DNA from 4 places in the Aliidongia sp. genome. Region 1 is predicted to be linked to each of the others. Evidence: predicted binding sites of a transcription regulator. Region 1 holds the regulator's gene; each other region holds the start of a gene.

Region 1 (7,218 bases):
CTGCCGCTCGCGGCGCTCAGCCTGTGGGCGCGGCGCAGCCTCCATCCGGTTGCTCCGACTGCTCTCCTGATAGCGCTGCCACTTTGTCTGGTCGCCGGCGGATTCGCCGTCGCCCAGTTCGAAACATGGCGGGTTGCGGCACCGGCGCTCGAGCGCCGGATCGGGCCGGCGGCGCTGGACGGCAGGGTGATCGAGGTCGAGACGCTGAACGAAGGCATCCGCGTCACCTTGGGGGCTGTGCGGCTCGATCGACTGGCGCCGGATCGGACGCCGGCACGGGTCCGGGTCCGGCTCAAGGCCGGCAGCGCCGTACCCGAGGTCGGCGATCATCTCTCCGTCTCGGCCATCCTGATGCCGCCACCGGCGCCGGCCCTGCCGGGCGGGTTCGATTTCCAGCGTCAGGCATTTTTCCAGCGGCTCGGCGCGGTCGGTTTCGCCGTCGGATCGAGCCAGATCGTGCCGGCGGCGCGGAGCAGCATCTCGACCGCGCTTCGTTCGGTGCGGAGCGCCATGACCGCGCGCATTCATGCGGCTCTACCGGGGCCCGAAGGAGCCATCGCGGCGGCGATCATCACCGGCGAGCGCGGTGCCATTCCGGCCGGCATCAACCAGGACTTCCGGGATTCCGGGCTCGCCCATCTGCTGGTCATCGCCGGCTTGCACATGACGCTCGCGACCGGTGCCGCGTTCTTTGCGATCCGGGCGATCCTGGCGCTGGTGCCGCGCATCGCGCTCGTGCGGCCGATCAAGAAATGGGCGGCGCTCGGCGCCTTGCTGATCGCGCTGCTCTACCTGGCGATTTCCGGCGCCGCGGTGCCGACTCAGCGCGCTTTCGTCATGTGCGTGCTGGCCTTGCTGGCGATCCTGATCGACCGGCAGCCGGTCAGCATGCGCAGCCTTGCCTGGGCGGCTTTCCTGGTCATGGCGCTCGACCCGGTCGCCATCGTCGGTGTCAGCTTTCAGATGTCGTTCGCCGCGGTCCTGGGCCTGATCGCGTTCTACGAGGCTTGGGGCGGCAAGCTCGGCGGTTTGCGCCAGGACGCGGGCCCCATCGGGCATGGCCTGCTGCACCTGCTGGGCATCGCGCTCACAACCATCGTCGCGACCCTGGGCACCGCCGCGTTCGCGATCTATCACTTCAACCGCTTCGCGCTGTTCTCGGTGCCGGCCAACCTGATCGCCGTGCCGCTTGCCGGTGTCTGGGTCATGCCGTGGGCGCTCGTGTCGTGCCTGCTGATGCCGCTCGGCCTCGAGAGTGTCGGGCTGGTGCCGATGGGATGGGGCATCGCCGTCATCGAGCGGGTCGCCCATTGGACAGCCGGCCTGCCCAGCGCGACACTGGACCTGCCGACCATGCCGGACTGGGGCCTGCTGCTGATCGTCGTCGGTGGCCTGTGGCTGGCGCTGTGGCGCGCGCCCTGGCGGCGCTGGGGTGTGATGCCCGTGCTGATCGGCGTCGCGAGCCTCACCGCGGCACACGCGCCCGACCTGATCCTGGCCGCAGACGGCGCCCTGGTCGCTGTACGCTCGAACGACGCCTATCTGCTCTCGTCGGAACGTACCGACCGGTTGGCCGCGGAGACCTGGTTGCGGACCGCGGGCGGGATTCCATCCGGGCCCCTGCCAGCGGCGGGCGAGGCAGCGGAGCATGGCGCCATCCGCTGCGACGCCGCCGGCTGCCTCATCCTGCGCAACGATCGGCGCATCGCGCTGGTCCGCGACATCAGCGTGCTCGACGAGGAATGCCGCACGTCGGACCTGGTGCTATCGCTGGTACGGGCACCGCGCCGCTGTGGCGGACGAACCCGATTGATCGACCTCAGCGATCTTCGTCATAACGGTGCCACGGCCCTCTGGTTCGGCGATCCGCTGCGCATCGAGAGCGCCAACGCGCAGCGCGGCGATCGGCCATGGGTACCGAATTTCCCGGCGGCGCGACCGGTCAGTAGCGCCGCATCAGGCCCACGAGACGACCCTGCACCTTGACCCGGTCGGGGCCGAAGATGCGCGTTTCATAGGCCTTGTTCGCCGGTTCGAGCGCGATGGAGGCGCCCTTGCGGCGGATGCGCTTCAGGGTGACCTCTTCGTCATCGACCAGGGCGACCACGATCACGCCATTGTCGGCAGTGTCGCAGCGCTGGATGATCACCGTGTCGCCGTCGAAGACCCCGGCGTCGACCATGCTGTCGCCGGCTACTTCCAGCGCATAATGCTCAGCGCTGCCGGTCAGCATCGAGGCGGGAATGCCGATGGTGGCGCTGGTGTCGCGCAGGGCCGCGATCGGCGTGCCGGCGGCGATCCGGCCATAGAGGGGCAATTGCACCGCCTCTGCCGCCATGCCGCTCGGGGCGCTCGGAAAGGCGGACTTGAAATCGCCCCGGATCACCGTCGGCGAGAACTTGCCGCCGCGCTCCGTCGGCTTGGCTGCGGCGGGTGCCGCCTGGGCAGCGAACGCATCCGGCAACTTGACGACTTCGAGCGCCCGGGCCCGATGCGCCAGGCGTCGGATGAAGCCACGCTCCTCCAGCCCGCCGATCAGGCGATGAATGCCGGACTTGGATTTGAGATTGAGCGCCTCCTTCATTTCCTCGAAGGAAGGCGAGACGCCGCTTTCGGCCAGGCGCTCGTTGATGAAGATCAGGAGTTCGTGCTGCTTCTTCGTCAACATCGCGCCGCACCTCGTCTAAAGAGTATCGCTTCTGGCCAGAATAAGGCCGAAGGCGATGAAGGAACAAAACCTAAACACTGTTAGATGTTCTAGTTTGGTTCCTGTCGGCGGTCAAGTGTCCAAGCAGGGACATCGTTGGTTTGTCAGAAGGCGTCGGTGCCGTCGGACAGGCGGATGACCTTGACGGCGCCCCCCGTCGGGACGGCAGCAGCCGAAGGGGGGCGCAGGATCAGGCAGTCGGCACCGGCCAGCGCCGACATCATCGAGGAATCCTGTCTGGCGAACGGCGTCGCGATCAGCGCGCCGTCAGGGTCGCGCGACAGGCGGGCGCGCAGATAGTCCTGGCGCCCGTCGTTGGCCTTGAGTTCAACGCCGGCGCGCGCCGGTTCGGCCACCGGTCCCGTTCCGGGCAGCCCTTGGAGCCGGTCGAGCGCCGGGCGCAGGAACAGCATGCCACACACCAGCGCCGAGACCGGGTTGCCGGGCAGGCCCAGCACCGCCGTCGTGCCCAGGCGCCCGAACATCAGCGGCTTGCCCGGGCGCATGGCGATCTTCCAGAAATCGACCGCGAGGCCGATCTCGCCCAGTGCCTTGCGGACCAGATCGTGCTCCCCGACCGAGGCGCCGCCGATCGTCACCAGCAGGTCGGCACCCTCGGCGCCCCGCGCCATGGTCTTCAGCGTGTCACCGTCGTCGCGCGCAATGCCCAAGTGGATCGGCAGGCCGCCGGCGGCCGCGACCAGCGCGCCCAGGGCGGCGCCGTTCGAGCTCACGATCTGGTTCGGGCCGATCGGGTCCCCGGGCAGGGCGACCTCGTCGCCGGTCGGCAGGATCGCCACGCGCGGCCGGCGATGGACCATCAACCAGGGACGGTTCATGGCGGCGGCCAGACCGACGTCGCGCGCCGTCAGGCGACGGCCTGCCGTAAGCCCGACCTGGCCCTCGACGAAATCGATGCCGGCCTGGCGGACGTGCCGGCCGGGCCCGAACTCGCCGACCCTGTCCCGCACCAACACCATGCCGTCGCCGGCTTCGGTGTCTTCCTGGATGACAACCGAGTCGGCACCATCCGGCAGGCGCGCACCGGTGAAAATGCGCACGGTCTCGCCCGGCCCGACGGTGCCCTCGTGGCGACCGCCGGCCTGGATGTAACCGACCAGCTTCAGCCGGGTCGGCAGGGTCGCGACATCGGCGGCGCGGACGGCGTACCCGTCCATGGCGGAAACGGCGAAAGGCGGCTGCGTCCGGCGTGCCGCCAGATCCTCGGCCAGCACGCGGCCGTGGGCGTCGCTCAAGGCTACCTGTTCGGCGCCGAGCGGGGTCAGGCCGTCGCGGATCCGGGCGAGCGCTTCGTCGACCGAAATCATTTCGCCGCTTCCCAGGTGCCCGACTTGCCGCCGGACTTGTGGACCAGGCGGATCTCGCCGATCACCATCGAGCGATCGACCGCCTTGACCATGTCGTAGATGGTCAGTGCCGCGACCGAGACGGCAGTCAGCGCTTCCATCTCGACGCCGGTCCGCCCCTTGAGCCGGCAGGTCGCCTCGATCTCGACCGCGTTGCGCTCCGGCGCCAGGGCCAGGTCGAGCTTGACGGAGCTCAGGGTCAGCGGGTGGCACAACGGGATCAGGTCGGGCGTGCGCTTGGCGCCCATGATGCCGGCGAGGCGGGCGACCGACAACACGTCGCCCTTGGCGACCGTGCCCTGGCGGATGCGCTCCAGGGTTTCGGGCGCCATGGTGACGGAGCCGCGAGCGACGGCGATACGGTCGGTCTCCGCCTTGTCCGAGACATCGACCATGACGGCCCGGCCTTCGGCGTCGAAATGGGTGAGCCCGCTCACGCCGCCAAGCCCTGCAGGCGCAAGGTCGCCTGGGTCACGTCCTCCTGGCGCAGCAGGGATTCGCCGACCAGGAAGGTCCGGGCGCCGACGGCGGCCATGCGGGCGAGATCGGCGGCGGTCTTGAGCCCGCTTTCGCTCACCAGGATCCGATCGGACGGCACGGCCGATGCCAGCGCCTCGGTCGTCGCCAAGTCGGTCTTCAGGGTCTTCAGATTGCGGTTGTTGACGCCGAACAGCCGGATGTCGAGGGCGAGCGCCCGGTCGAGCTCGGCCCGGTCGTGCACTTCGACCAGCACATCGAGGCCATAGTCCGCGGCAGCCGCGGCCAGTTCGGCGGCAAGCCCGTCGTCGAGGGCGGCCATGATGATCAGGATGCAGTCCGCGCCGATCGCTCGGGCCTCGGCGACCTGATAGGGGTCGACCATGAAGTCCTTGCGCAGCACCGGCAGCGAGACGGCGCTACGCGCCGCCTGCAGATGCGCGATCGTGCCCTGGAAATAGGGCTCGTCGGTCAGCACCGACAGACAGGCGGCCCCGGCGCCCTGGTAGGCACGGGCGATGGCGGCCGGATCGAAAACCGGGCGGATGAGCCCGCCGGAGGGCGAGGCGCGCTTGATCTCGGTGATCAGGGCATAGTGCCCCGCCGCGAGCTTCGCCTCGATCGCGGCGGCAAAGCCGCGCGGCTGTGGGCTGCGGCGCGCTGCGGCGTCGATCTCGGCAAAGGGGCGGGACGCCGTGACGGCTTTCAGGTCGTGGCGCTTGCGCGCGACGATTTCGGCAAGGATGTCGCTCATGGCCGGATCCTACGCCGTTTCCGTCGAATTGGTGATCTCGATCAGCCGGTCGAGCACGCGGCGCGCGGCTCGGTCGTCGAGCGCCTCGCCCGCGAGCGCTACGCCGGCCTTCAGATCGCCGACCTTGCCGCCCACCACCAGGGCGGCAGCGCTGTTCAGCAGCACGATGTCGCGGATCGGCCCCTTGGCGCCATCGAGCAGGGCCCGCATCACCTCGGCATTCTCTTCGGGCGTGCCGCCCAGCAGGTCCTCGCGCCGGGCCTGGGGCAGGCCGGCATCGGCGGCGGTCAGCGTGAAGCTCTCGACCTTGCCGCCGTGGAGCGAGGCGACATGGCTGGTGCCGGCGGTGGTCAGCTCGTCCAGGCCGTCGCCATGGACGACCCAGCAGCATTCGCTGCCCAGGCGATGCAGCACCTCGGCGATCGGCGTCACCCATTGGGCCGCGAACACCCCCATGACCTGGCGCGTGACGCCGGCCGGGTTGGTCAGCGGCCCCAGCAGATTGAAGATGGTGCGCGTGCCCAGCTCGACGCGGGTCGGGCCGACGTGGCGCATGGCGCCGTGATGGCGCGGCGCCATCAGGAAGCCGACGTTGTTCTCCCAGATGGCGCGCCGCACCAGGGGCATCGGCGCGTCGATATTGACGCCGAGCGCCGTCAGCACGTCGGCGGCACCGGATTTGGACGAGAGCGCGCGATTGCCATGCTTGGCCACCGGCACCCCGCAGGCCGCGATGACGAACGATGCGGCGGTCGAGATGTTGAACGTGCCGCTGCCGTCGCCGCCGGTGCCGCAGGTATCGATGGCGCCGGCGGGCGCATCGATCGGCAACACGCGGGCGCGCATGCTGCGGGCGGCACCGGTGATTTCCTCGATCGTCTCGCCGCGCAGGCGCAACGCCATCAGGAAGGCGCCCATCTGGGATGGGGTCGCGTCGCCCGACATCATCATGTCGAACGCGGCCTCGGCCTCCCGTTCGTCCAGCCGCTTGCCGTTGGCGAGCTCCGCCAACCAGGATTTGAAGTTCGGCTGCGTCATGCGGCGATCTTCCGCCCCGTCGCGAGCGTCAGGAAATTCGCGAGCAGCGGCTTGCCCGCCTCGGACGCGATGCTTTCCGGGTGGAACTGCACGCCGTGGATCGGCCGCTCGACATGCTCCAGGCCCATGATGATGCCGTCGGCGGTCTCGGCGGTGATGCGCAGATCCGCGGGCAGGCTCGCGCGCTCGACCATCAGCGAATGATAGCGGGTGACGGTCAGCGGGTTCGGCAGGCCCTGGAACAGGCCGCCGTTCCAGTGGCTGACCGGGCTCAGCTTGCCGTGCATCGGCTCCGGCGCGCGCACGACCCGGCCGCCGAACGCCTCGCCGATCGCCTGCAGGCCGAGGCAGACACCGAGCACGGGCAGCGCACCTGCCGCGGCAACGATCGGCACGGTGATGCCCGACTGGATCGGCGTGCCGGGGCCGGGCGAGATGATCAGGCCCTGCGGCTTCAGCGCCAGCGCCTGGTCGACGGTCAGGGCGTCGTTGCGCACGACCTGGATTTCGGCCCCGAGCTCCGACAGGTAATGCCAGAGATTGTAGGTGAAGCTGTCGTAGTTATCGATGAGCAGGAACATCGCGATGCGCAATCCGTGACGGCCGGCCGAGCCCCGAGCGAGCCAGCGGAACCCCTCATATAGCACCGCGAACCGGCACTCGAAAGGTCGGGGCTCGCCCGCGCGCCGATCTGCGTGTAGCGTCGCGATCCCGGAAACAATCCTCGGTTGGAGGTCTCATGCGTCGGATCGGGCTCGTGGTTCTCGTCGTGCTGGTGCTGGTCGGCGGCGGTTATTGGGGCGCCAGCGCCTACTCGAACGCCCGCCTGCGCGCGGCGCTCGACCAGTCCCTGCAGCGCCTGCCCTCGGGCTACG
Region 2 (7,218 bases), on a different contig from region 1:
ATCGTGCTGCAGCGCCTCGCGCGTCGGATCGAAGAACACGTAATGCTGCTTGTCGGTCTCGTAGACCGCGCCGGTCAGCTTGTGCCGCGCCTCCGACGAGATCGCCCCGTCGATGTCGACCTCCGGGTTCTCGTAGATGACCCGGAGTTCCTTGCCGGTCGCCGGATCGAGCTCGACCAGCGCCTGCTTGTCGCGCCCGATATTCGAGGTCGCGATCAGGTTCTTGTCGTCGAAGCTGAACAGCTGCGGATTGACCGATTCCCGGAAGTTGGTCGTGATCACCGTCTTGAATTTCGACTTGGCGTCCGGGCGATAGAGGATCTTGGCATTGACGCCGTCGGTCACGGTCTCGATGCGGATGACGCCCTGATGATCGGTGACATAGCCCGACACGTCGCCCGGATTGCGGATCAGCAGGGTCGATTTGCCGGTCTCGACATCGACGCGGAACACGTCGAACACCTTGGCGTCGCGATGGTTATGCTCGATCAGGATATGGCGCGGGTCCTTGCGCGGCACGTCGACTACGTCGGCGCGGACCTTGTCCCATGGCGTCAGGTTGATGATGCCGGTGCCGTCGCGCTTGATCGAGAACAGCTTGAAATTCTCGTCGCCCGAAAGGTCCTGGGAATAGACGATGCGGTCGTCGGTCGTCCAGGTGAACGAGCGGATGTCGCGCGTCTCGTCCTTGGTGATGCGCACCGGTTCGCCACCGGCGACCGGCTTGACCCAGACGTTCAGCCGATTGTTCCACGGCGCCAGATAGGCCAGATACTCGCCATGGGGCGACAGCTGGTAGCCGGCCGATTCCGGGTTCTTGAAGAAATCCTTCACGTCGATCAGCGGCGGCAGATCGACCTTGGCCGACGCTTGCGGCGGCGGGCTCGGCGCCTCGGCGCAGGCGGCGAGCAAAGTCGCCAGGGATACGCCCAGAGCCGTGAGACGAAGCGATTGATGCACGTATGTTCTCCTGGTGACCCCGACGGCGCCCTTTGGCGGAAGGAAGCTAGCCGCGACGCGGCCGGGAGCAAGTTAAATCGCCGTTAGGTGGCTCGCCCGGCCCCTTCGCGCCCGATGCGTGCGGGCAAAATGGCCGACCGGCTTGCCGCTCGCCTCGCGAGCCCTTAGAGACTGAGCCATCGCCGATCGTCAGAGGGAGACCGCCACCATGAAGAATGCCATCGTCCTGGTCAGCGGCGGCCTCGATTCCACCACGGTGGCGGCGATCGCCCAGGCAGAAGGGTTCGAGGTCCATGCCCTGTCGTTCGATTATGGCCAGCGCCATCGCATCGAACTGGATGCGGCGCGGCGCGTGGTGGCCACACTTGGGATCAGGCATCACGCCGTAACGGCGATCGACCTCCGGCAATTCGGCGGCTCGGCCCTGACCGCGGACATCGCCGTGCCCAAGGACCGCGATCTGTCGGCACCCGATACGGAAATCCCCGTGACCTATGTCCCGGCGCGCAACACGATCTTCCTGTCTTTCGCGCTGGCCTATGCCGAGGTCGTGGGATCCCAGGACATCTTCATCGGGGTGAACGCGCTCGATTATTCGGGCTATCCCGACTGCCGGCCGGAATTCACCGCCGCGTTCGAGACGCTGGCGAATCTCGCGACCAGGGCCGGCGTGGAAGGCAAGCAGCGGCTCAAGATCCATGCGCCGCTCATGGCGCTCGACAAGGCGGCGATCATCCGGCGCGGCACGGCGCTCGGCGTCGATTACGGCCAGACGCTCAGCTGCTACGATCCGGCGCCGCCGAACGTGGCGTGCGGCACCTGCGATTCCTGCCAGCTGCGCGCCAAGGGCTTCGCCGAGGCCGGTATTCCCGATCCGACGGTCTATCGCCGGACTTGACGGCTCGCCGGCTTGGCGACAGGTTCTACCAAACGAACGTTTGAATCAAAGCGTCAGGCGGGGAGCAACGGCCGATGGATCTCAGATATTCCGAGGAAGAGCGCGCGTTCGCCGACGAGGTGCGCGCCTTCGTCAAGGCCGAGCTGGATCCGGCGGTGCGCGACCGGGTACTGCATCACAAGCGCCTGGGCAAGGAAGATTACCTGAGCTGGCACCGCAAGCTCGCGGGCCGCGGCTGGGTCGCGCCCAACTGGCCGGTGGCCAACGGCGGCTGTGGCTGGAACGCGGTCAGGCGCTTCATCCATGAAGAGGTGATGGCCGAGGAAGGCGCCCCGCCGATCGTCGCCTTCGGCATCAACATGATCGGGCCGGTGCTGATCGCGTTCGGCAGCGACGCGCAGAAGCAGCATTATCTGCCGCGCATCCTGTCGGGCGAAGATTGGTGGTGCCAGGGCTTCTCCGAGCCCGGTTCCGGCTCCGATCTCGCGTCGCTTCGCACCAAGGCGACGCTCGACGGCGACCATTGGGTAGTGAACGGCCAGAAGACCTGGACCACGCTTGCCCAGCATGCCGACCTGATCTTCTGCCTGGTGCGCACGGACGCGACCGTGAAGAAGCAGGAGGGCATCTCGATGCTGCTGATCGACATGAACTCGCCCGGCATCACCGTGCGCCCGATCATCACGATCGACGGCGAACACGAGGTCAACGAGGTGTTCTTCGACGACGTGCGCGTGCCCCGGGAGAACATCGTGGGCGAGCCCGGCAAGGGCTGGACCTATGCCAAGTTCCTGCTGTCTCACGAACGCTCCGGCATCGCGCGGGTCGGCCAGGCCAAGCGCGAGATGCGCCGGCTGAAGGCGATCGCCACTTCCGAGCTGGTCGACGGCGTGCCGCTGATCGAGACCAAGGCGTTTCGCGAGAAGATCGCGGCGCTGGAGATCGAGCTGATGGCGCTCGAGATCACCAACCTGCGGATGATCGCCGCCGAGAAGAGCGGCCAGGCGCCGGGCGCCGAGGCGAACATGCTCAAGATCAAGGGCTCCGAGGTGCAGCAGGGCCTGACCGAGCTGATGATGGAAGCGGTCGGTCCCTACGCCCTGCCCTTCGATCCGGACGCGCTCGAGCCCGGCTGGAACGGCGAGCCGATCGGCCCCGACTATGCGGCCCCGCTGGCAGGGACCTATTTCAATTATCGCAAGGTTTCGATCTATGGCGGATCGAACGAGATCCAGCGCAATATCCTGAGCAAGTCGCTCTTGGGTCTGTGAGAGGAGCGGCGGCACCATGGATTTCACCCTGTCCGAGACCCAGCGCATGCTGGCGGAGACGACCGACCGGCTGGTGCGCGAACGCTACGGCTTCGAAGATCGCAAGAAGATCATCGCCGGCCCCGACGGCTTTTCCCGGCCGATGTGGGCGACCTTCGCCGAACTGGGCCTGACGGGGCTCGGCATCGCCGAGGAGCATGACGGGCTGGGCGGCAGCATGGGCGACATCGCCGTCGTCGCCGAAGCCTTCGGGCGCGCGCTGGTCGTCGAACCCTATCTGCCGACGGTCGTGCTGGGCGCCGGGATTCTCGGCTTGGCCGGCAGCGACGCGCAGAAGGCCGAACTGCTGCCGCAGGTCGTCGCCGGCGGACTGTTCCTGGCGCTGGCCCATGGCGAGCCCAAGTCGCGCTATACCCTTGCCCATGTCGAGACCGAGGCCGTGGCCGAGGGCGACGACCATCTGTTGACCGGCGCCAAGGCGGTCGTGCTGGGCGGCGATGTCGCCGATCGGTTCCTGGTATCGGCGCGGACCTCCGGCGCCGCGAGCGATGTCGACGGCATCTCGCTGTTCCTGGTGCCGCGCGACGCCGCCGGCCTCGGCATCCGGGCCTATCCGAACATCGACGGCACCCGTGCCGCCGACCTGGTGCTGGACCGCGTCCGCGTGCCCGCCGCGGCCCGGATCGGCGAGATCGGCCAGGCACTGCCGACCGTGACCCACGCGGTCGATCGCGCCATCGCCTATCTGTGCGCCGAGGCGGTCGGTGCCATGCAGGCACTCAACGCGCTGACCCTCGACTATCTGAAGACCCGCACCCAGTTCGGCCAGCCGATCGGCGCGTTCCAGGTATTGCAGCACCGGATGGTCGACATGGAAGTGGCGCTGGAGCAGGCCCGCTCCCTGGCGATCCTGGCCTGCGAGCGGGCCGACGATCCGGACGTGTCCGAGCGTACGCGCGCGGTCTCCGCCGCCAAGGTGCAGATCGGCCGCTCCGGCCGGCTGATCGGCCAATCCTCGGTCCAGATGCACGGCGGCATCGGCATCACCGACGAATATGCCGGCGGCCATTATTTCAAACGCATCACCCTGATCGACCGCACGTTCGGCGACGCGGACCATCACTTGGCTCGGTTCGCTGCCGCGTCCTGAGGCGAGATGTCCCGGCAACATCTCGATAAATGGCCGGAACGTTTCGGATCGCGTTCTATTTCAGCGCCAGGGAGTCGGGTCCGATCGTCTCGACCCACTCCCGGACTCCAAGGATATCCGCCATGATTTTCTTTACCACGCGCCGGTTCAAGGCTCGGTAGGGCGGGTGCCAAACCTGAATGCCCTTGATGCCGCTGCTGAAAGTAGCGTCAGTCATGACTTCAGGCTGAACACCTTCCCGGCGAACAAAGCAAAAGACCTTCCATTCGGTCGAATTGACGCGATAGCAACCCTCGAAGCAGGCACCATCTTCTTCATCGCCCTGGATCGTATCGAAACTGATGTCGGCGTTGATCTGTTTGGCAAATGCACGGAGCATGATTCCGAATTCGCGCTTCGACCGGCGCACCCGAGGGCCGCCAAGCAAAGCCGCGAGGCGAGCCAACGATCCGCGCGACAATTTGGTTTTGATCGGCCACGCCGCTTTGCCGACGAATTCCAAGCGGCGAGATGCGAGGGGTAGCCCCAGCAACGTAAGCATCGTCCACGAAAGGGTGCTTTCTGCCGTGAAGCAGATCCCCGGCTCGGCAGCAGCTTGGCCGGTCTCGACTGAACCGAGCACACCAGTCACGGCCAACCCAAGCCCGGTGAGCCCGACACGAAGCGTCAGATCGGCTCGATCAATGGCATAAATTACCTTCGATCCGGCCAAATCCTCCGAAACGGCGAGCACGGCGACACGCCTACCGCTCAACGTAAGTCGCAGTTCGTCCCGGCAAGTCAAGAAGTCGCCGATCGATTCCAGAGAGAGACCTACGATCGACAAGCCGATGCCGAGCAGGGTCGACAATGATAGGCCGTTGTCATCGGGCTCTGAGGCGGCCACGGCCCGCAGGCCGATGCCAGGACGATCAAGCTGCCAACTAACCAAGTGATGATCGGGAATCGAGTACAAGCCAGAGACCGTGAGGCGCCCTTGGGCAATCGGTTTTCCTGACCGTCGCTCGATCAAAACATCGTCAATTTTCATCGATTTAAGAGAGCCAGGACTCTCACGTAGAAGTACCGGTGTCGGCACGACAGAATCCTAAGGCGAAAACGACCTTCGCGCAAACAACTTAATAGCCCCTTGCCATAGAACAAAAACAGAACAACTATGGTGCATGGACCTCAAACAGAAGCTCACCATCCTCGCCGACGCCGCCAAATATGATGCGTCCTGCGCGTCGAGCGGCACGCAGAAACGCGACTCGATCGGCGGCAAAGGCATTGGCTCGACCGAGGGGGCGATCTGTCATTCCTATGCGCCGGACGGGCGTTGCATCTCGCTGCTCAAGGTGCTGCTGACCAACGCCTGCGCGTTCGACTGCCTCTATTGCGTCAACCGCTCCTCCAGCAACGTGCCGCGCGCCCGTTTCAGCGTCGAGGAAGTCGTTCAGCTGACGCTCGATTTCTACCGGCGCAACTATATCGAAGGCTTGTTCCTGTCCTCGGGCATCATCCGCTCGCCGGACTACACCATGGAGCAGGTGGTCCGCGTCGCGCGCAGCCTGCGGCTCGACCATCATTTCCGGGGCTACATCCACCTGAAGACCATTCCCGATGCCAGCGACGAGCTGCTGGCCGAGGCGGGGCTCTACGCCGATCGGTTGTCGATCAACATCGAGCTGCCGTCCGAGGCGAGCCTGCAGCGGCTGGCGCCGGAAAAGGACGTGCGGGCGATCCGCCGCGCCATGGGCCGGATGCGCAGCCGGATCGACGAGGCGAAGGCGGAACGGCGCGCGCCGGCCTTCGCGCCCGCTGGCCAGAGCACGCAGATGATCGTCGGCGCCGACGGCATCGACGACCGGACGATCCTCGCCACCAGCGCCAATCTCTACGGCTCTTACCACCTGAAGCGCGTCTATTACTCTGCCTTCAGCCCGATCCCGGACGCGAGCCGGATCCTGCCGCCCCAGGCGCCGCCGCTGGTGCGCGAGCACCGGCTGTACCAGGCCGATTGGCTGATGCGCTTCTATGGCTTCGAGGCCGGGGAGATTATCGAGGGCGCCGACGGCCACCTGGCGCTCGACATGGACCCGAAGCTCGCCTGGGCGCTGCGTCATCGCGACCGCTTCCCGCTGGACGTCAATCGCGCCGACCGGAGTGAGCTGTTGCGCGTGCCCGGTCTCGGCAAGACGGCGGTCGACCGGATCCTGGCCGCCCGGCGCGTGCGGGCGGTGCGGGTCGGCGACCTTTCGCGCCTCCATGTCACGGTCGCGAAGGTGCTGCCGTTCCTGATTTTCCCGGATCATAGCCCGCACGGGCTGGTCGACCGGCTGGACCTGAAGACCCGGCTCGTCCCGCCGCCGCGCCAGCTCGCCCTGGCGCTTTAATCCGGTGCCGACGGTGGCGCTCGCTGGGGAAATCGATTTCGACGGCTGGCGCCGTGCCGCCCGCCAGCTGCTCGGTCGTGGCGTGCCACCGGGCGAGATCTTCTGGTCGACGGCAGCGGAGGACGACCTGTTCGGCGCGGGCAACCTGGTGCCGCCCGGCGGAGAATCGCCCTCGTTCACCGTGCCCCGCGCATTCGTCTCCTTGGCCGAGACCGCCCTGCTGCATCGCGATCCGGAGCGGTTCGCCCATCTCTATCGGCTGCTCTGGCGGCTGCGCGACGAACCACGCCTGCTCGAGGTCGCGATCGATCCGGATGTGGCGCAGGTCCAGGGTATGGCGAAATCGGTCCGCCGCGACATTCACAAGATGCGCGCGTTCGTGCGTTTCCGCCGGACGAAGCTCGACGAGGCCGACTGGTACGTCGCCTGGTTCGAACCCGAGCATCATATTTTGGAAGCCAACGCGCCGTTCTTCATGCGCCGCTTCACCGCCATGAACTGGTCGATCCTGACGCCCGAGGCGAGCGCCCATTGGGACGGCGCCGACCTCGCCATTGGCCCCGG
Region 3 (7,218 bases), on a different contig from region 1:
GGCGAGGCGCCCCCGCTGCCGGCGCTCGATCCGCTCGAAGTGGCGGCACCCCGCGACCTCACCGGCGCCGGCACGATCCTGCTGGTCGAAGACGAGGACCCGGTCCGCCTGTTCAGCGCCCGGGCGCTGCGCAACAAGGGCTATACCGTGGTCGAAGCCAAGAGCGGCGAGGCGGCACTGCAGATCATCCAGGCCGGGGTGGAGACGATCGACCTCATCGTCACCGACGTGGTGATGCCGCGCATGGATGGGCCGACCCTGATCAAGCAGGTGCGCGAGACCAAGCCCGACATGAAGGTGGTGTTCATCTCCGGCTATACCGAGGACACGTTCCGCAAGCGCATCGGCGATGATTCCGATATCCATTTCCTGGCCAAGCCGTTCTCGCTGAAGCAGCTCGCCTTCAAGGTGAAGGAGATCATGGGCGAGGTTCGGGTGGATTGAGTGCCAGCGACCGGCGGGCGACGAGGGCGGCGGTCGCGGCATAGGTCCGGTCGCCGCCGATCAGGATCATCGCCTGGCAGCCCTCGAGCAGCAGCATGATGGTTCGCGCCGCCGCACGCGGTTCGGCGGCGCCTCGCGCGCCCAGCGAGGCCGCCAGCCAATCCTCGATCGCGGCCTTGTGCCGCGCCGCGATGGCCCGGGCGGGGTGCCCGGGCAGATCGGCCAGTTCCATCACCAGTCGCGTCATGCCAGCCCCGGTCCAGTGCTGTTCGCGGGACCAGAGCGCCAGGGCGGCGAACAGTGCGTCGATGAAATCGCCCGCATCCGCCGCCGCCAACGGCGCCGCCCATTCCGCGATCCGGGCCAAGGCCAGGCCGTGGTGGAATTCCAGCACGGCGGCGAGCAGGGCGTCCTTGCTGTCGAAATGATAATAGAGCGAGCGCTTGGTGATGCCGGCCTGGGCGGCGATGCGATCGATGCCGACCCGGCCGAAGCCCTCCGCGTAGAACAGATCGTAAGCGGCACCCACGATGCGTTGCCGCGTCTCTGCTGCTGCTCCCCTCATCCCCACCGATCCCCTTCGTATACCGATGAGTGAGTTTATCGACCCTGGCCGCGCCGGCTAAGCCTGATCGCAGCGCGGACGAAATCGAAGGGTGGGAAAATGAGCGAGGAATTGACGATCCGGAAGATTGCGGCGCGACCGGTGATGGTGCCGCTCGACCGGCCGATCCGGACGGCGATGGGCGAGATCCCGGCGGCCCCGCTGGTGCTGATCGACGTCGAGACCGACCAGGGCGTCACCGGTCGCAGCTATGTTTTCGCCTACACCAGGCTCGCCCTGGCGCCCTTGGCCCGGCTGGTGGCGGAGGTCGGCGGAGAACTCGTGGGGGAGGCGGCGGCCCCCGTCGAGCGCATGCGCGGCTTCGATCGGCGGTTCCGCCTCCTGGGCTGGCACGGGCTGATCGGCATGGCCGTGGCCGGCCTCGACATGGCGTTCTGGGATGCCCTGGCGCGCGCCGCCGGCCTGCCGCTCGCGGCGCTGCTGGGCGGCATGCCCCGGCCGATCCAGGCCTACGACAGCTTCGGCATTCTCGATCCGGCGCGGGACGAGCCCGCGATCCTGGCCTCGGTCGCGGCCGGCTTTCAGGGCATCAAGATCAAGATCGGCGGCGCGGATCTCGCCCGCGACCTGGCCGATGTCGCAGCCGTGCGCAGCATGATCGGACCGGAGGTGGCTCTGATGGTCGACTATAACCAGTCGCTGGACCCGCCCGAGGCGCGCCGCCGGATCGACCGGCTGGCCGCATTCGACCTGACCTGGGTCGAGGAGCCGGTGCCTGCCGAGGATCTGGCGGCGCATGCACGGGTCCGGGCCGGTTCGCCCGTCCCGGTGCAGACCGGCGAGAATTGGTGGTTTCCACGGGCCGCCGCCGATGCGATCGCCGCCGGGGCCAGCGACCATGCCATGCTCGACGTCATGAAGATCGGCGGCATCACCGGATGGCTCGAAGCGGCGGCTCTGTGCAGGGCGGCCTGTCTGCCGGTGTCGAGCCATGGTTTCATCGAGGCGAGCGCCCATCTGCTGGCGGTGACGCCGACCGCGCTCTGGCTGGAACATCTCGACAAGGCGAGCCCGGTGCTGCGGCGACCGCTGGCGGCGGAGCGGGGTTTCGTCACGGCCCGGGGACCGGGGCTGGGATTCGACTGGGACGAGGCGGCCGTGGCCCGGTTCCTCGTCTGACGACAGGGCCGAAACGCGCTCGCCCACAATGTTCCCATTGTGTTCCGGAACAAACCATGTACATTGATGCGCATTGCATCGCCGAGAGGCCTATGGAATAAGGGGACCGGGCAATGTCGCAGACCGTTCTGCGCCTGTTGGATAAGGCTGATATGGACAAGCAAAAGGCGTTGGAAGCGGCTCTCGGCCAGATCGAGCGCGCGTTCGGCAAGGGCTCGATCATGAAGCTCGGGTCCAAAGACGCGGTGCTGGATGTCGAGGTCGTCTCCACGGGTTCGCTCGGCCTCGACATCGCGCTCGGCATCGGCGGCTTGCCGCGGGGCCGCATCGTCGAGATCTATGGACCGGAAAGCTCCGGCAAGACGACACTGGCCCTGCATGTCATCGCCGAGGCGCAGAAGAGCGGCGGCACCTGCGCGTTCGTCGACGCTGAACATGCGCTCGATCCCGGTTATGCCCGCAAGCTGGGCGTCAATATCGACGAGCTGCTGATCTCCCAGCCCGACGCGGGCGAGCAGGCGCTCGAGATCGCCGACACGCTGGTGCGTTCCGGCGCCATCGACGTGCTGGTGGTCGACTCGGTCGCCGCTCTCGTGCCGCGTGCCGAGCTGGAAGGCGAGATGGGCGACAGCCATATGGGCGTGCATGCCCGCTTGATGAGCCAGGCACTGCGCAAGCTGACCGGTTCGATCTCCAAGTCGCGTTGCATGGTGATCTTCATCAATCAGATCCGCATGAAGATCGGCGTGATGTTCGGCAATCCCGAAACCACGACCGGCGGCAATGCGCTGAAGTTCTACGCCTCGGTCCGGCTCGACATCCGCCGCATCGGCGCGATCAAGGAACGCGAGAACGTCATCGGCAACCAGACGCGCGTCAAGGTCGTGAAGAACAAGATGGCGCCGCCGTTCAAGGTCGTCGAATTCGACATCATGTATGGCGAAGGCGTATCGAAGCGTGGCGAGCTGGTCGACCTCGGCGTTTCCGCCGGTGTCGTCGAGAAATCCGGCTCCTGGTTCTCCCATGACGGCCAGCGCATCGGCCAGGGTCGCGAGAATGCCAAGCAGTATCTGAAGGACCACCCGGAAACGGCGGCCGCGATCGAAAGCGCGATCCGGGGCAATGCCGGCCTGGTCGCCGACGCGATGCTGCTGGCAACGCCGGACGGTGCTGCCGAGGAATAGCCGACCACAATCGGTGCGGAAAAGGCCCGTGCGGGGAAACCTGCGCGGGCCTTTTCCGTTGAGCGCTGGCTTGGGAAACCCCGATCGATTGGTCAAGCTTCTGATCTGGAGCCGGGCAGGTTTATATCGCTATGACCGTGAAGCACGCCCCAAGCCGATTGTCGTCGTTTGGGCTATCATGCCCCATCGGCGACTTGCCATCGGAGGAGCATCATGCGCACCAAGTTCGGAGCTGGATTGGTCGGGGCCATGGCCCTCGTGGTGGCGACGGGGGCCAAGGCCGACGACTGCGCGGATCTCTTCGCCGCGGCCACCGCGCAGGCGAAGACGCCTTATGACGGCACCGTGACGACCGTCAAGAAGTCCGGAGAGACCACGAAGAATGAAGTCGTCGTCCTCGGCGCGAAGATGTACATCCAAGTGGCCGGCGCCTGGCAATCCATGCCCTATGACGCGCAGGGGACGGCCGACGACATGATGGCGAAGGCGAAGACCACGAAGCCGACCTGCCAGAAAGTCGGTTCCGATACCGTCAATGGCGAGGCGACGACGGTCTTCACGGAGCATGCCGAGACGCCGAGAGGTGCCTCCGACGTCCGCCTCTGGGTCTCCGACAGTCGGCACTTGCCGCTCAAGATGGAGATCCATTTGCCGTCAGGCGATGTGATTACCCAGGAAACCCACTACGACAACGTCAAGGCGCCGGCCGGGGTCAACTAAGGTCCTGCCCAAAGCAAGCGGGCCGGAGATTGCTCTCCGGCCCGTTCGTCATTCCGCCTCGGAAGCGATGCCTATTTCACCGCGACCTTGAGGTTGGCATCCAGTGCGTCGAGGAACTGGGTGGTCGACAGCCATGGCTCGTTCGGGCCGATCAGGATGGCCAGATCCTTGGTCATCTTGCCGGATTCGACCGTATCGACGCAGACCTTCTCCAGTGTCTCGGCGAAATGCTGGACGTCGGGCGTGCCGTCGAACTTGCCGCGATAATAGAGACCACGAGTCCAGGCGAAGATCGACGCGATCGGGTTGGTCGAGGTCTCCTTGCCGGCCTGGTGCTGGCGGAAATGCCGGGTCACCGTGCCGTGGGCCGCCTCGGCCTCGACCGTGTTGCCGTCGGGCGCCAGCAGCACCGAGGTCATGAGGCCCAGCGAGCCGAAGCCCTGGGCCACCGTGTCGGACTGCACGTCGCCGTCGTAGTTCTTGCAGGCCCAGACGAAATCGCCGCTCCACTTCAGCGCGGAGGCGACCATGTCGTCGATCAGGCGATGCTCGTAGGTGATCTTGCGCTTGGCGAATTCGGCGGCGAATTCCGCATCGAAGATTTCCTGGAACAGGTCCTTGAAGCGGCCGTCATAGGCCTTGAGGATCGTGTTCTTGGTCGAGAGATAGACCGGCCAATTCTTCAGCAGGCCATAATTGAAGCTGGCCCGGGCGAACTCGCGGATCGATTCGTCGAGATTGTACATGCCCATGGCGATGCCGGCGCCGGGGAAGTCGAACACGTCGTAATTGACCGGCGCACTGCCGTCTTCCGGCGTGAAGGTCATGGTCAGCTTGCCCTTGCCGGGCACCTTGAAGTCGGTCGCGCGATACTGGTCGCCGAACGCGTGGCGGCCGATGACGATCGGCGAGGTCCAGCCGGGCACCAGGCGCGGCACGTTCTGGCAGATGATCGGCTCGCGAAACACGGTGCCGCCCAGGATGTTGCGGATCGTGCCGTTCGGCGACTTCCACATCTTCTTGAGCTTGAATTCCTCGACCCGCGCCTCGTCGGGCGTGATCGTGGCGCATTTGACGCCGACGCCGTACTGCTTGATCGCGTTCGCGGAATCGATCGTCACCTGGTCGTTGGTGGCGTCGCGATGCTCCATGCCCAGGTCATAGTATTTGAGGTCGACGTCGAGGTACGGAACGATCAGCTTGTCCTTGATGAACTTCCAGATGATCCGGGTCATCTCGTCGCCGTCGAGTTCGACGACCGGGTTCTTCACCTTGATCTTGCTCATCAGAAAGCGTCTCCAGCTGGCCCGCCCGCGCGAGAAGCGACGCGGGTCCGGGCGAGGCAATTAGGGCGGCACGCGGCTCGTGATCCCGGACTTCGGGTTCCTAAGAGGCCGGCCGCGGCGCAGGGGCGGAGGACCATAGCATTTGGATTAGGTCCGACAAGAGGCCTCGTGTCGCGGTACCATCGAACGGGTCTACATCCACTTGGAATCGACGGCGATCCGCGGCGGCTGGGCCTCGTTCAGGGCCGGCAGGATCTCAGCCACGCTCGTGACGGTGCGATACAGCTTGCGGCATTCGGCCTGGGCGAAGCCGGCCTCGATAATCTGGTCGAGCAAGGTCGCGAGCGGCGCCCAATAGCCGTGAAGATCGGCCAGTACCAGGGGCTTGTCGTGCAAGCCCAACTGGCGCCAGGTGATGATTTCGAACATTTCGTCGAGCGTACCGTAGCCGCCCGGCAGGACCACGAACGCGTCGGCCCGTTCGGCCATCAGTTGCTTGCGCTCGTGCATGGTCTCGACCACCAGCAATTCGCTGACGGACGGATGCGCCACCTCGCGCTGATGCAGATGGCCCGGAATGATGCCGACCACGCGGCCGCCCTCGGCCAGCACGCCGTCCGCCACCCGACCCATCAGGCCGACACGGCCGCCGCCATAGATCAGCTCCAGGCCCGCTTTGCCCATCAGGCGTCCCAATTCGCTCGCTGCGTCCAGAAACCGCGGATCGACCCGGTTGGACGAACCGCAATAGACACAGACGCTCTTGATCGACGCCATCTTAACCACCGTACCCTTTTTCAACCTCGATTTGGCCGGGCTCAGCCTAGGGCCTGAGCCCGGCCGGAGCCAGCATCGGCCATCGCAATCCATCCCGGCGCTCATGGTAGACGTCTATATCTGGCGTTTCCAAGGGACTATCGCTAGGGTGCCGGACCAAGGCATTCGCCCGTCGCACCGCCTTTTCCCGATCACCATCCCCCGAGGAGCCATGCGCTTTTCCCATCTTTTCCTCGCTGCCGGCGTCGTGACCCTGGTGCTTCCCGGTATCGCCAAGGCCGACGGTTTCCTCGACGAGATCAAGGCCGGCGTCTACGAACATGATGCAAGCGTCTTCGGCCATCAGAAAGAAACCGGTGCCGATGCCGGGCTCGAGTTCCTGTTCGCCTCGCCCAGCTTCCTCACCATCATCGGCTCGCCGCGCCCCATGATCGGCGGCCTCGTCAATACCGCGGGCCAGACCAACCAGGCCTACGCCGGTCTGACCTGGACCTGGGATTTCCTGCACAACGCGCTGCGCACCGGCGACGCGTTCTTCGTGGAGGGTTCGCTGGGCGGCGGCTACAACGACGGCCGGATCAACGTCAACGGCAATACGCCCGAAGCCGAGAAGCGCAAGTCGCTCGGCTCCAACATCCTGTTCCGCGAAGATCTGGATCTGGGCTACCGGATCACCCCGACCTATTCGGTGGCGGTCTCGTACAACCATATCTCGAATGCGGATCTGGGTGTGCGCAACGAAGGCCTGAACGACATCGGCATTCGGCTCGGCGTTAAATTCTGACGAGTGCTCGCCCTACGGGGAGCAACCGGATCATCTAGAGCACGGTTCAATGCCGACGGGAGATATCCCGTCGGCATTGCGCTTTCGACGGGGCAAACATGATCGGCTTTCTTTCGGCACTGGTTGATTTCTGTCGTCGCCACGCCTGGCGCGTTCTGCTGGCGGCGCTGGTGGCGACGGTGCTGGGAGGCGTGTTCGCGGCCGGACATCTGGGCGTCAATACCGATACCAGCAAGCTGCTGTCGCCCGATCTGCCCTGGCAGAAACAGGGTGCCGCCT
Region 4 (7,218 bases), on a different contig from region 1:
TGTTGCACAAGGCAGGCTTTACGGTCGAGGAACTTCGGGTCCGAGCTAAGACCGGCCGCAGCGGCGCGCGCCATGTGATCTGGCTGGCCAGTGTCGAAACGGCGCCCAGGCCCGGGCCGCCATAAAAATCACGCTCCAGGCAAAGCAATGCTTAGCTGTAGCGGCTTGAGATCATCGGCGCCCCGGCGCGATTCTGATCGCGACCGGCTCGAATTGATGAGACGGTCACCGCTGGCTCGCGCACATTATCTTCGACTGAGCGCAAAAATTAAGTGAGGTAGGCGCGAGATCATCGCCACAGGCTCACAATCCGTGAGACGCTTCATAGCGGCTGGAATCGACCCAAGACGGGAAACCGGCTCGTACTTATCCTATTCCGAAAGCGGACCTTCAGAATCGGGCCTGCGACGGCTCGTTTGCGCCGATAGTCACGGTTCAGATGGCGCGCGCTCGAAGCATGAGGAATGAAGCGCTGCTAATCGCAATCCCAAAAATGAACATTATGGCAATAGATATTCCCGAATTACTCTGGTTAAATATAAAATGTTTAAGATTTCCAGCATCGATTTTGACAGGGATAGTGTCGTTCACCCGGAAGCTAGGCTGTCCGTAATTATCCATTGTAGCCCTTACGTCCTGGGACCGGACATTATAACTCACTGTTAGTCGATAATGATCATCTTGAGGGTCACTCCTGCCTTTCTCAATAATTGTTATTGAAAGCACCTGAGCATCCGTAGTTAACCATTGGCGCTGCGCGTATTCTAGGTATAATGAATAAAATCCCAAAATAATACTGAATATCCCAACCGCGAATAGTGCATAAATTCTGTATATTCTCACCTGCATCTCCTGTCTTATGAATGCGAGCCGCGTCCGATCTTAAGGTATTACAGTGATAGTCCACCAAATGGAGCTTCGAGAGGGTATTTGCTCACGGGGCTGGCATTTTCCTGGTCTCAGGCGAGGGCGAATTTTCCGTCGATGAGATCGCGGATGGCATCGAAGGCCGGCTTTCCGTTGATGCGCGCGGTTCCGGTGACGGAGCGATAGCCGGCATGGATCTGCGCGCCCCAGTCCGAGCGGAAGCCGTTGGTGACTTTGCGGAAGATAACGGAGGGCCGGATCTCGCGCTCGGATATATTATTGGTAGCCGGCACGTCCCGATCGGTCATGAAGACGAAGAACTTGGTGCGCCAAGCCTTGATTTGCTTGAGCAAGGTCTTGCCGGCCGGATGCGCCACGGGTGCCGCCATGAGGGCGTCGAGTTTATTGTCGGCCTTGGTGGCATAGGCTGACAATGTGCCGTCCTTGAGCTGACTTCGTCGCTTGCCGACGCGGATGGCCCAGCGGAGATGGTCGCGGATCCTGGGGGCGAAGACGGTATCGCCACTGTCGATGGCGTATTGAACGTCGCGCAAGACGTGGGCGAGGCAGACCTGATGGCGGCTGCCCAGCTCTTGCTGCCCGGCATATCGGTCCGAGACCCAGACATCGGGCCGGTGCCCGGCGAGCACATCCTCGGCCACGCTCTTGGCCCGGCGCGGCGCGATCTTGTGCAGGACGGCCTTGTCGCTGATGAACACCCATTGCCACTGGGTCACGCCGTCAACCCGAGTGGTCGTTTCGTCCGACGCGATGATCCGGGCCGTGACCAGCTTCCGCTTGATCGCCTCGCTCGCCGTGGCCAAGCCCGCGCCCGCCCGGCGGAACGCGTTGGCGATGGCGCCTTCGCTGATCGTCAGGCCGAACAGCTCGCGCGCCATGCGCGACAGCCGCTCGAAGCCGACATGGTGGCTGTGATGCAGGTACATCAACAGCGAGCGGATCCCCGGACCGAACGGCGATCCTGGCGCTATGGTCTCGGGCGCCTGGGCCTTGTATCGGTGCCCACACCCGCCACAGCGGCCGCCGAACAGCTCGACCCGTGTCACGACCGGACGAATGATCGGAAGCTCGATGTGGTCATAGCGTTGGCGACAGCGCTGGCGCGTGCCCGAGACATCCATGCCGCAATGGCCGCATTCACTCGCCATGCGGCGTTCGGTCTTGTCGGGCGTCTCAGTCAGCGGGCGCGACTTGCCTGGTCTCGAAGCACGCTTCCTGCGCGGACGCTTGGGCCGATCACCCCGGCCAGGACCATCCTTCGACGGCGGAAGATGCGAGTTCGACGAGGTCTTGCGGGGCTTGCCAATCGCCGCTTCAAGCTCCGTGATCCGTGCCGCCGGACGCTCGATCAACGACGCCTGCTCAAGCAACAGCGCGTCCTTCTCGGCTTCACTCAGGCGAATGCGCGGCGGGAGAACCATCCCGCCTTTGACTCATATCCAGAGTCTCGCCGCAACATCTTTCGCCAACCCGGTGAGCAAATACTCGAGAGGGGCCAAGCCATCGGATGAATGTCTGCTTTTGCGCTCCCTGTCCGAAAGCAGCCCATCCGGAGTCCTGAAGAGTTTCGGGCGCCGCGAGGCGTACGAAAGTCGTGGAGGAACGAACCCGCGGGGGCGCAGGCACTGGTCTATGGGGAATTTGATTTTCAGCCGATCGCGGGGATGGCTTGGTGGGCGTCGCGGGGTGTCTTTGGAACGGCTTCGCTGCGGGAATGGCGGGCGGCGCGCCAGTTTCCGGTGTTGAACTGACGGTCGAGGGAGACCTTCAGAAATTACGGTGACAGTCCACTAAATGAAATTACGGTGACAGTCCAGTAAATGGAGCTTCGAGCCGCGTTCTTCTGTCACTGATAGTCAGTTAACTAAAATGTCACCGAATTAGATGACCACAGAATTAGATGACGCGAAGGTGTGACGTGCGGAGTCGTCTGCCGAATGTCCGCTAATCCCCGCTGCCGTTCGACAGCGGTCAGACCGCAGTCCACCCAAAGCCGTCCCATCCATGTTTGAAATCCCCGGCCCACCCTAAATCCCGAGATCCAACTGCTCGACCGGCGCAACCTCCGCCGCGTCGAAGCTCGACAATGTCACGCCCAGCAGACGGATGCCCTTCGCCGGCGGGAAGACGGTGCGCACCAGGTCGATGCTGACCGATCTGAGGACCTCCTGCGACGTGACCGGCGTGCCCAAGGTGCGGCTGCGCGTCGCCTGCTGGAAGTCGGCGTATTTGATCTTCACCGTCACGGTCCGGCCGAACGCCTGGGCCTTTTCGCACCAGGCCCAGACCTCGTCGGCCATCGCGATCACGCCTTCTTCGATCTCGGCCGGTTCGGTCAGGTCGTTCCGGAAGGTGGTCTCCGAGCCCGAGGATTTGCGCGGCCGGTCCGATACGACCGGCCGATGGTCCTCGCCCTGGGCGATCGCGTGGTACCAGGGGCCGGACTTGCCGAAATGGCCCTGGAGGAAGGCCAGCGACTGCTGGCGCAGGTCGGCGCCGGTGAAGATGCCGAGCCGGTTCATCTTCTCGGCCGTCACCGGGCCGACGCCGTGGAATTTCCGGACCGGCAGGGCTTCGATGAAGGCGGCGCCGGCGCTGGGCGGCACCACGAACTGGCCGTTCGGCTTGCGCTGGTCGGACGCCAGCTTGGCCAGGAACTTGTTGTAGGAAATGCCGGCCGATGCGGTCAGCCCCGTCACCTCCAGGATGCGCGCCCGGATCTCCATGGCCGTGGCCGAGGCGGTCGGGATGCCCTTCCGGTTCGCGGTCACATCCAGGTAGGCCTCGTCCAGCGACAGGGGCTCGATCAGGTCGGTATAGTCGGCGAAGATCTCGCGGATCTGGCGCGACACGGCGCGATAGACCTCGAAGCGCGGCGGCACGAACACCAGTTCCGGGCATTTCCTGAGCGCCGTGGTCGACGGCATGGCGGAATGCACGCCAAACACCCGTGCCTCGTAGCTGGCCGCCGCGACCACGCCGCGCTTGGCGCCATAGCCCACGGCCACGGGCCGGCCGCGCAGCGCCGGATCGTCGCGCTGCTCGACCGACGCGTAGAACGCGTCCATGTCGACATGGATGATTTTTCGGGTCTCGACCTCGGCCATGGCCCGACCAGTATAACCTCAGGAACAAACCATAAACAATGAGAACGCCTGGACGCGGTGCCACGGTCAACAGCCTGATCGCCGGGCGGAGGTCGACCGGGCGGAAGCGGGCCTGCGCGCGCCGGAACAACGGCGAGGAGGATTTCCCGGGGCTGGGCTGACGCCAGGGCCGGAGCCATGAAATCACCTCTCGGGAGGTCGAACGGCCGCGCAGGGATCTTTTCTCGTACGAGGCGTTGACGCCAAACGAAGCCCCTCTAAATCGACGTTCCTTTTTCAATCGGGCCTGCTCAGGCGACCACCTGTTCCCGACAACGGAGAGAAGCGGTTGATGACCCAGTTGAACGAGTTCGCTCATTCCTTCGTGGCTCATGCATTGCCCAAGACGCCGACCGGGATCGATGGCTTCGACGACCTGACCCTGGGCGGCCTGCCCAGCGGGCGCCCTTCGCTGTTCTGTGGCGCGGCCGGCTGCGGCAAGACCCTGTTCGCGATGACATTCCTGGTGAACGGCGCCGTCCGGTTCGGCGAGCACGGCGTGTTCATGAGTTTCGAAGAGCGCGCGCCCGACCTGGCGGCCAACGTGGTGTCCCTCGGCTACGACGTCGAACGGCTCGTCGCCGAAAAGAAGCTGATCATCGATCACGTCCATATCGAACGGGCGGAGATCGAGGAGATCGGCGAGTACGACCTCGAAGGCCTGTTCGTCCGGCTGGGCCATGCGATCGATACGGTCGGCGCGAAGCGCGTCGTGCTCGACACGATCGAGGCGCTGTTCTCCGGCTTCGCGGACACCACGATCCTGCGCGCCGAGCTGCGCCGTCTGTTCGCCTGGCTGAAGGATCGGGGCGTGACGGCGATCATCACCGGCGAACGCGGCGATGGCCAGCTGACCCGCTACGGCATCGAGGAATATGTCTCGGACTGCGTCATCCTGCTCGACAACCGGGTGCAGGAGCAGGTCTCGACGCGGCGCCTGCGCGTCGTGAAATACCGCGGATCGGCACATGGCACCAACGAGTACCCATTCCTGATCGACGACGAGGGCGTCAGCGTCCTGCCGATCACGTCGGCCGGCCTCAGCCACGCGGTCTCGCCGGAGCCGGTGCCGACCGGTGTGGCGGGCTTGGACCAGATGCTCGGGCTGGGTGGCTATTACCGGGGTTCGAGCGTCCTGATTTCCGGCTTGGCCGGAACCGGCAAATCGACGTTCGGCGCCTCCTTCGCGGATGCCGCCTGCGAACGCGGCGAGCGGTGCCTGTATTTCGCGTTCGAGGAATCGCCGGACCAGGTGATGCGCAACATGCTGTCGGTCGGGATCGACCTGAAGCGCCACGTCGCGGCCGGCATGCTTCGGTTCGAGGCCGCTCGGCCGAGCCTCTACGGCTTCGAGATGCACCTGGCACGCATGAACCGCGACATCGAGCGGTTCGAGCCGTCGATCCTGGTCGTTGATCCGATCTCGGCGTTTCGCGGGCCGTCGGCCGAGATCCATGCGACGCTGATCCGGCTGGCCGACATCTGCAAGACCAAGGGCATCACCACGCTGTTCACCAGCCTGTCCGGATCCAAGGAGATGATGACCGAGAGCGAGCGTAGCGTCTCGTCGCTCATGGATACCTGGGTCTCGCTGACCGACGTCGAGGCCAATGGCGAGCGCAACCGGGTGCTCTATCTGCTGAAATCGCGCGGCATGAACCACTCGAACCAGCTTCGGGAGTTCAGGCTGACGAATGACGGCGTCATCCTCATCGATGCCTATATCGGCCCGGAAGGCGTGATGACCGGTTCCGCCCGGCTGGCCCAGGAAGCCCGGGAACGGGATGCGGGAGTCGCCCGGCAACAGGAAACCGAACGGCTGCGCCGCGAGCTGGCTCGCAAGCGGGCCGCGACCGAGCGACAGATCGCGGAGCTGCGCGCCGCCATCGAGGTCGAGGAAGCGGAGATCGCCATGCTCATCGAGCAGGAGGAAAATCGCGAGACCGTCCTTGGGGCCGACCGAGAGGCGATCGCGACCAAACGCGGAGCGATCCGATGATGGACGAGAACGACCAGCCCGAGGTCGATTTCACGGAAGACCCGACGCTGGAACATAACCTCCGGCTCTACGTCGCGGGCCAGACGCCGAAGTCGCTCGGCGCGATCGCAAACCTCAAACGGATTTGCGAGGAGCATCTGGCGGGACGCTATACCATCGAGGTCGTCGACCTGCTGGTGACCCCGCAACTGGCCGCCGGAGACCAGATCGTGGCCCTGCCGACCTTGGTCCGACGCCTGCCTCCGCCGCTGAAGCGCATCATCGGCAACCTGGCGGACGCCGAACGGGTTCTGGTAGGCCTCGATATCAAGCCCAAAGCCACGGTGACGAAATGACCGCCGAGCCTCCCGAGGAAACGTCGAAAATCTACAAGCTACGGCTTTTTGTCACCGGTTCCACGCCGCGATCGACGCGCGCCATCGAGAACATGCGCCGCATCTGCGAGGAAAATCTGAAAGGGCAATATGACCTCGAGGTCGTCGACGTGTACCAGAACCCCGATGCCACCCGCGAATTGCAGATCGTCGCGACGCCGACCCTGGTGAAGATCCTGCCGGAACCGCTTCGCCGCATCATCGGCGACCTGTCCGACCAGGAGCGCGTGCTGGCCGGTCTGGACCTGCAACCGCTGGCGTAGGTCGGATCGCTCATGTCCACGCCTCCCACCCACGATGCGGACAACGGCACACCGCCGACGGCATCCTACGTCGCCGACCTGGAGGCGCGGCTGCGCGAGGCGGAGGAGACGCTCGACGCCATCCGGAACGGCGAGGTCGACGCGGTCGTGGTCGGCGGGCCGAACGGCCAGCAGGTCTACACCCTGGAAAATGCCGACCGGCCCTACCGCGTCCTGATCGAGCAGATGCTCGAAGGGGCCGTCACGCTGAGCGAGGACGGCACCATCCTCTATTGCAACGAGCGCTTCGCGACCCTGGTCGGGGCCGATCGCGAGGGCGTGCTGGGGGGCCCGTTCGGCCGCTTCGTCGCACCGGGCGACCATGCCGGTTTTCACCGGCTGCTGTCCCGGGGGCCCGGCGCGGCGGCGACCGGCGAATTCAAGCTGCGACGGTCCGACAGGACGGCAGTGCCGGTCAATATCTCGCTGGTCGATCTCGTTCTCGACGAAGGCGCCGCCCGCATCGTGTGCGGCATCGTCACCGACCTCACCAACAACTATCGGCGCAG

What was found. Region 1 encodes LexA, which represses DNA repair genes until DNA is damaged. Its sites were predicted from a motif close to ATGTTCTANTTTGGTTC; they were not measured.
Region 2: VGV37_RS21975 (putative DNA modification/repair radical SAM protein) is a predicted target of LexA. The motif match lies at 5,417-5,433, and genes of this name have one in related genera.
Region 3: recA (recombinase RecA) is a predicted target of LexA. The motif match lies at 2,217-2,233, and genes of this name have one in related genera.
Region 4: dinB (DNA polymerase IV) is a predicted target of LexA. The motif match lies at 4,018-4,034, and genes of this name have one in related genera.

The regions. Positions count from the first base shown of each region.
Region 1 covers NZ_DASZBY010000147.1:65,639-72,856, forward strand. Annotated here, with positions in the region: gene VGV37_RS28555 (ComEC/Rec2 family competence protein) at 1-1,986, shown strand, start outside; gene lexA (transcriptional repressor LexA) at 1,943-2,668, opposite strand; gene glp (gephyrin-like molybdotransferase Glp) at 2,812-4,035, opposite strand; gene moaC (cyclic pyranopterin monophosphate synthase MoaC) at 4,032-4,511, opposite strand; gene trpC (indole-3-glycerol phosphate synthase TrpC) at 4,508-5,305, opposite strand; gene trpD (anthranilate phosphoribosyltransferase) at 5,315-6,343, opposite strand; gene VGV37_RS28585 (aminodeoxychorismate/anthranilate synthase component II) at 6,340-6,924, opposite strand; gene VGV37_RS28590 (hypothetical protein) at 7,083-7,218, shown strand, end outside.
Region 2 covers NZ_DASZBY010000112.1:30,188-37,405, forward strand. Annotated here, with positions in the region: gene VGV37_RS21950 (S9 family peptidase) at 1-960, opposite strand, end outside; gene queC (7-cyano-7-deazaguanine synthase QueC) at 1,169-1,858, shown strand; gene VGV37_RS21960 (acyl-CoA dehydrogenase family protein) at 1,933-3,129, shown strand; gene VGV37_RS21965 (acyl-CoA dehydrogenase family protein) at 3,146-4,279, shown strand; gene VGV37_RS21970 (hypothetical protein) at 4,335-5,309, opposite strand; gene VGV37_RS21975 (putative DNA modification/repair radical SAM protein) at 5,443-6,654, shown strand; gene VGV37_RS21980 (UdgX family uracil-DNA binding protein) at 6,668-7,218, shown strand, end outside.
Region 3 covers NZ_DASZBY010000038.1:25,211-32,428, reverse strand. Annotated here, with positions in the region: gene VGV37_RS06755 (hybrid sensor histidine kinase/response regulator) at 1-444, shown strand, start outside; gene VGV37_RS06750 (helix-turn-helix domain-containing protein) at 419-1,009, opposite strand; gene VGV37_RS06745 (enolase C-terminal domain-like protein) at 1,109-2,188, shown strand; gene recA (recombinase RecA) at 2,302-3,372, shown strand; gene VGV37_RS06735 (hypothetical protein) at 3,586-4,092, shown strand; gene VGV37_RS06730 (NADP-dependent isocitrate dehydrogenase) at 4,164-5,378, opposite strand; gene VGV37_RS06725 (TIGR00730 family Rossman fold protein) at 5,571-6,155, opposite strand; gene VGV37_RS06720 (acyloxyacyl hydrolase) at 6,142-6,939, shown strand; gene VGV37_RS06715 (MMPL family transporter) at 7,038-7,218, shown strand, end outside.
Region 4 covers NZ_DASZBY010000117.1:117,573-124,790, reverse strand. Annotated here, with positions in the region: partial or broken gene VGV37_RS23550 (hypothetical protein) at 1-125, shown strand, start outside; gene tnpC (IS66 family transposase) at 960-2,309, opposite strand; gene dinB (DNA polymerase IV) at 2,916-3,995, opposite strand; gene kaiC (circadian clock protein KaiC) at 4,327-6,033, shown strand; gene VGV37_RS23530 (circadian clock KaiB family protein) at 6,030-6,368, shown strand; gene VGV37_RS23525 (circadian clock KaiB family protein) at 6,365-6,670, shown strand; gene VGV37_RS23520 (hybrid sensor histidine kinase/response regulator) at 6,683-7,218, shown strand, end outside.